One region of the Bacillus sp. WC2507 genome, then DNA from elsewhere that is predicted to be linked to it. Evidence: riboswitches for the same ligand, from Rfam matches in the RefSeq annotation. Region 1 holds a riboswitch; each other region holds the start of a gene.
What was found. A riboswitch is a leader RNA that binds a small molecule or an ion and turns the genes downstream of it on or off. The one in region 1 is predicted to bind lysine.

Region 1 (2,283 bases):
TAGAGTAATATCCCAAATTAACATATCTCCACTCTCACAGCACTTCCCAGCAATCGAAACAATTTCCTCATTCTCATCATTCCCTCGATTCGCTAACATCGCTTCATAACGAGCGTTATATAAAGCAGGTCTTAAATTATCAGTCATCCCACCATCCACTGATACATATTTCCGAATACCAGGAATGTCTTTCACAGATCCGACTGTATAAATTGTCGTTCCAGCATCCCCTACAATACTACGGCCTGGTTCAACCCATATTTCTGGCAAGGGATAATTACATACCGTAAATTGTTCCCTCACCGCACTTGTTACAGCTCGCACATATGTCTCAAGAGTTAATGGTGTATCTGACTCTGTGTAGCGTATTCCGAATCCTCCGCCTACATTTAATACTTTTACTACATAGTTCGCGCGCTCTCTCACCTGTTCTAAAAATTGATGAAGAACTTCAATCGCTCGAACAAATCCAGCCGTTTCAAATATTTGCGATCCGATATGTGAATGAATTCCTAACACATTATAATTTGATTTTTGTAAAGCAAGCTCAATTGATTGCATCGCTTGACCATTTGACACGCCAAATCCAAATTTCGAATCATCTTGACCTGTTGTAATATATTCATGTGTGTGCGCCTCTACTCCAGGCGTTACACGAATTAATATGTTCACAAATTTCCCGTGTTGCACTGCTAAATCATGCAAAATTTCTAATTCCAAAAAATTATCTACGACAAAACAACCAACATTAGCCTGAAGAGCCATCACGATTTCTTCTTCTGTTTTATTATTGCCGTGAAAATGAATACGCGATGCTGGAAATCCTGCTTGAAGCGCAGTATATAATTCTCCTCCAGAAACAACATCTAATGACATATTTTCTTCACGAGCTACTCGGCACATCTCCATGCACAAGAACGCCTTGCTTGCATATGCTACTTGATAAGAGAAACCACTTTCTTTAAAAGCACGATGAAACGCGCGGCACTTTCCTCGAATAGACTCTTCATCGTATACATAAAGTGGTGTTCCGTATTGTTTTGCTAGCTGCGTCGTATCGCACCCTCCAATTTCTAAGTGTCCCTGCCCATTGATTCGGCTTGTGCCGTGTAAATACATTTGAATTCCTCCCTTATTTCCTCTAAAACTCATAACCCCAATCTTCTATTCATTGCAGCACGCTTTTAGATAGACAAAAAACGCGCGGAACAATGTTCACACGCGTTTCTTATTAGGAAAAATATATATTGAAAAAATAAACGAGTTGTTATCTCCTCAAAATAAGAAACCGCATCAACATCTCCAAATAGCTCTCCATAAAATAAATCTTATGACAGTACTACATTTATTCAATGCAGTCCCAATATATGAATAAGATGGTTATTCTTATATTTCGGCAATAGTCCCTTTCAACCTATGATCACAGATTCCATTAAATCTCCCATAGCTTACTCTTTCCTATCGCGGCCTCTACCTTTGAGAGTAGATGAGGTAAGTCTATTTAATTTTCAAACATCTAATTGATGCTATTAACAATACCAAAGGACCATTTTATTTGTCAAACAATTTTTTATATTGTTTTTTTACAGTTTAGTTTTGTATCATCTGGTAAGCGCTTTACTAAAATCTTTGTCACTTCCCATTCGCCTTCTTCGTTATTAAATATAATCGTTACCTTCTCAAATGGTGGAGCAATTTTCCCAGCAACTCGTTCATACTTCGTCACTTCAATACTCGCTTGAAATAAATATGTACCGCTATACACTTTTTTTAAACTAATAATTTTAGGGCATTGATAAGGCTTCAAACTCCCATATTGTTTTTCAATCGCTTTATTTATTTTCGGAAATAAAACAGAATAAAGGGCATCTTCCATAAGAGGTGCATCATATTGGGCTACTGACACACTCGGTGAAGCAAAAAGTATAACACTACTGCATACTATAAAATATAATAATTTTCGCATTATAACCTCCGTATTATTACACGATTCTTTCTGCGCACGATAATTATCATACATAGAAACTCCGTTTTATTGTCTCCCTCTGCCCTTTTTCTACTCAATTATTATAAAAAAGCCCACAACTCTCTTTTATTTTCGTATAATGATACTCATAGTATAATAAACATAATAACAAAGGACTGTTCGTATATATAAAATGAGGCGCTAATCAAACCGGCCCACAAGAACTGTCATGCTTTTAGGAGAGGAGTATATTATGCTACAACGTCTGTTTCCAAAACTGCGATTCGCACTCGTTGCAGTCGTTTTATTATGGATAA
Region 2 (2,283 bases), 1.6 Mb from region 1:
CCATAACCAATTTCTACTGTATGTTCCTCATTTGGTTTCCCTTTAAACCCTACATCACCTAGAACGATGTCATCTTCTTTTCGAATGACATACCACGCGCCCCAAGGTAATAAATCCTTATCTTGCTTTATATTTTCTACATGCCCTACAATATGTGGACCACTATTATACCCTTGCTCGTTAGCAACGTGAATACTCTCTTCTGTACACGGCACTATATAGAGCCTTTCTGTTTCTAATTTCATGTTGATTTCCCCTTTTCAATTAAACAATACCTCAATTTTATCAGAAATAAAAAGAATATTCATTCTATTTATCAGATTTATACTTATTCTTTGAAACGAATTTAAGGAATATTCCTCTTTTAATAGTTATGTCGAATTATATTTTCAGAATTTTCTTTTATTTTTAAAGGGTTTTCCAATATTTTTTGCGAAACATTTGTATAACAATTTCTTTCTTTATTTTTTGTTACATAACAGTAGGTTCGGGTGGAGTTTTGCAAGCGTTTCCTATACAATAACCGATATTTTTTGACTTTTCCTAACAAAATATCTTGCAATATATTCAGAAACTCATTACAATTGCCATATATTAAAAATCTTAGCAATATATAAAATCCTCATCAATCCGATGAGGTAGAGGTTGCGACTTTTAAAAGTAAAACGGACGAGACACAGAGAATGTCCCTGACTTCGTTTGAAAGGAAAAGTTGCCGAAGTTTATATTTCTTCTCTGGAAGTATAAGCTGGGGCTGTCTCCGAAAGGAACAGAACTGTCACGTTTACAAAATTACCGTGTAAACGTGGGGTGCTATCTTAACGGAAGGGTATGATGGGGTGGTTATTTGTGAAACGTTCCGCCAAATTCCTTTGGCGGTTTTTTGTATTTTTCTCCCCCGCTCCTTCCTAACCTACAAGAAAAGGAGTGTTGAACATGAATAGCGCAACAAATCAATCTACCTCTAAAACGCAAACTACACAAGGACAAGGTGAATTAAAACGCGGATTAAAATCTCGTCACCTTACGATGATTTCTCTCGGTGGTACAATCGGTACCGGACTATTTCTTGCTAGCGGTGGTGTTATCCATTCTGCTGGTCCTGGCGGTGCATTAATTGCATACGCCGCAATTGGAATTATGGTTTACTTTTTAATGACAAGCTTAGCTGAACTCGCAGCTTACATGCCTGTTACTGGATCTTTTAGTACGTACGCAACAAAGTTTGTTGATCCATCACTTGGCTTTGCACTTGGATGGAACTATTGGTATAACTGGGCCATTACAATTGCTGCTGAACTAGCTGCTGTAACATTAATTATGAAATTTTGGTTCCCAGATACTCCTTCTCTTATTTGGAGTGGATTATGTTTAGCTATTATTTTCCTTTTAAACTATTTATCTGTTAAAGGGTTTGGTGAATCTGAATATTGGTTCGCACTTATTAAAGTAGTTACTATTATTATCTTTTTAATTGTCGGCTTCATGATGATTTTTGGAATTATGGGCGGCGAATCTGTTGGCTTTAAAAACTTCACTGTTGCAGATGCACCATTTAATGGCGGCATTATGGCAATTATCGGTGTATTTATGGCTGCTGGTTTCTCCTTCCAAGGAACTGAATTATTAGGAGTAGCTGCTGGTGAAACTGCTGATCCAGAGCGTAACATTCCAAAAGCAATTCGCTCGATCTTTTGGCGTATTCTTTTATTCTATATCCTTGCGATTCTCGTTATCGGTTTATTAATTCCTTATACGACTGAAAGCCTTGCTGCAAGCGATGTAACAGTAAGTCCATTTACACTTATTTTTGAAAAAGCGGGCGTTGCCTTTGCTGCTTCTGTTATGAACGCTGTTATTTTAACGGCAGTACTGTCTGCTGGTAACTCTGGTATGTATGCATCAACTCGTATGCTTTGGGATCTAGCTCGCCAGGGAAAAGCACCAAAGTTTCTTGGTAAATTAGATAGCCGCGGTGTACCTGTTAACGCATTAATCGTAACGTCAATTGTCGGTAGTATCGCTTTTATTGCCTCATTATTCGGTGACGGTGTTGTATACATTTGGTTATTAAACGCATCTGGAATGTCTGGCTTTATCGCATGGGTCGGAATCGCAATTAGTCATTACCGTTTCCGTAAAGCATATATCGCTCAAGGTAAAGATTTAAAAGACTTACCATATAGAGCGAAATGGTTCCCGTTCGGTCCAATCTTCGCATTTGCACTTTGTGTCATCGTAATTTTAGGTCAAAACTACGGCGCATTTATGGGCGAATCAATC
Region 3 (2,283 bases), 310 kb from region 1:
TTTTTCTAATTAGTAATCTAGGATGAAGTCCCTTTTCTAACCATAATTTTAAAGCATCAAAACTCCAAGCTGTCGCCCAACCTAATAACGGACGAAACATATAGGAATCTATTACACTCCCTATACGACCAAACCTCGTATCATAATCATATTGCGTCTCAAAATGAATGTGTTCTTCGGTCGGTGTATACTTCCAATAACCACGCCCTATTTGAATAAGAGATAATTTACTATCTGTCCAAAATTTTAAAGAAGAAATTCTTTCACCCGTTTCTTTTCTTATCTCACCTATTGATTCCCCTTCTCCAGCTATTTCAAGTCCAAATCCGATCTTTGTTTTATATAAAAACTTCTGTGGTTCTCCTTCTTTTTTCTCTAAATAAGAAATTTCAGTAAAGCGGGCATCCCACTCTGTATGTATATCTGGTTCCTGCGTATATTCCCATAATTTCTCCATTGTTGTGTTCATTTCTGCCGAAACATAAATAGGCTTTTCCCTCTTCATTCTTCCACCTCCAATGCACTATAAATTTAATGTACATGCAATGAATTTATTTTGCTACATTTTTCACAAACTTCCCCATAAAAAAAGAAAGAATTTTTAAAATATATATAAAACACTTGATTCCCCGAAAAATTTAAATTATTATAAAACAAATGTTACCAACAACTTCATAAATCAAACACTCTCGCCTAAAACGTGAGATAGAGGTTGCGATACTTATGAGTAGTCTAATGGAGACACAGAGATGTCTATGAACTTAGATGAAAGGAAGTATTGCCGAAATTGATAAATTTCTCTGCATTTATCAATTGGGGCTGTTTTCGAATAGAAACAGAACTGTCATATGTACAGACGTGTACGTATGAAGAGCTATCTACAAAAAAGAGATATCATTTTTTATGATATTCCTTTTTTGGCGGTTTTTTTATTAGCTCCGTTTTCTGTTTCCCTTTTCCTGTAACAGCACCATCCTCACTTATTTGAGATGGTGTTTTTTGTTTGTCTTTCTGGTAACTACAGGAGTATTGGGATTTATATATTTCCTAATCTATTCTTAAAAATAGACGAAAGAAGGAATTTGTAATGGAAACAATTGTTCAAAAATTTGGTGGCACTTCTGTCGGAAGCGTCGAACGCATTCAACATGTAGCAAATTTAATTATTGAAGAATATGAACGAGGTCATAGCATTGTCTCTGTCGTTTCAGCAATGGGAAAAAGCACGGATGAACTTGTCGCACTCGCTAACGCTATTACAGAAAATCCAAGTAAACGTGAAATGGATATGCTTCTATCTACAGGAGAACAAGTAACTATTTCATTATTAACGATGGCACTGCAAGCAAAAGGCTATCATGCAATTTCATTAACAGGATGGCAAGCTGGTATTACGACAGAATCTGTACATAGTAATGCACGGATTACTGACATTCATACAGATCGTATTCAATCTTATCTTGCCGAAGGCACGATTGTTATTATAGCTGGGTTCCAAGGAGTCAGTGAAGAACATGAAATTACAACACTTGGACGCGGTGGCTCTGATACAACTGCTGTTGCATTAACCGCTGCACTGAAAGCAAAAAAATGTGATATTTACACGGATGTGACAGGCGTATACACGACGGACCCACGAGTTGTAAAAGACGCTTATAAATTAGATGAAATTTCTTATGACGAAATGTTAGAACTTGCAAACCTCGGTGCTGGTGTATTACACCCGCGTGCGGTTGAGTTTGCTAAAAATCATAATGTCGTTTTAGAAGTTCGCTCAAGTATGGAACAAGAAAACGGAACAATTGTAAAAGGAGAATGTAACATGGAACAACAATCAATCGTTAAAGGTATTGCATTTGAAGATAATATTACACGCGTCACAATGAAAGGATTGGAACAAGGTGCACTTTCAACAGTTTTCTCTACATTAGCAGCGGCACATATTAATGTAGATATCATCATTCAAAGTATTACAAATGAAGGAACTGTTCACCTCTCCTTCTCAATCCACTCTAATGATTTAAGAGAAACTTTAGAGGTATTGGAACAAAATCAAGAAACACTACACTATGAATCTGTAGAATATGAAAATCATTTAGCAAAAGTATCAATTGTAGGATCAGGTATGGTATCTAACCCAGGTGTCGCTGCGAATATGTTCACTACTTTAAAAGAAGAAAATATTCATATTAAAATGGTAAGTACATCAGAAATTAAAGTGTCTGTCGTTATTGACCGCCTTCATTTAGTAACAGGTGTGGAGGCACTGCATCAATCATTTAT

Region 2: linked by a shared signal. The riboswitch ahead of ACUN28_RS14260 (amino acid permease) and the one ahead of lysA (diaminopimelate decarboxylase) in region 1 are both predicted to bind lysine.
Region 3: linked by a shared signal. The riboswitch ahead of ACUN28_RS20630 (aspartate kinase) and the one ahead of lysA (diaminopimelate decarboxylase) in region 1 are both predicted to bind lysine.

Annotation. Positions count from the first base shown of each region.
Region 1 is NZ_JBQXPN010000001.1:4,231,964-4,234,246, forward strand. It holds gene lysA (diaminopimelate decarboxylase) at 1-1,119, opposite strand, end outside; lysine riboswitch at 1,300-1,481, opposite strand; gene ACUN28_RS22285 (DUF3888 domain-containing protein) at 1,571-1,966, opposite strand; gene ACUN28_RS22290 (LTA synthase family protein) at 2,220-2,283, shown strand, end outside.
Region 2 is NZ_JBQXPN010000001.1:2,675,568-2,677,850, reverse strand. It holds gene ACUN28_RS14265 (GNAT family N-acetyltransferase) at 1-245, opposite strand, end outside; lysine riboswitch at 632-824, shown strand; gene ACUN28_RS14260 (amino acid permease) at 937-2,283, shown strand, end outside.
Region 3 is NZ_JBQXPN010000001.1:3,917,442-3,919,724, forward strand. It holds gene ACUN28_RS20625 (DoxX-like family protein) at 1-505, opposite strand, end outside; lysine riboswitch at 699-885, shown strand; gene ACUN28_RS20630 (aspartate kinase) at 1,088-2,283, shown strand, end outside.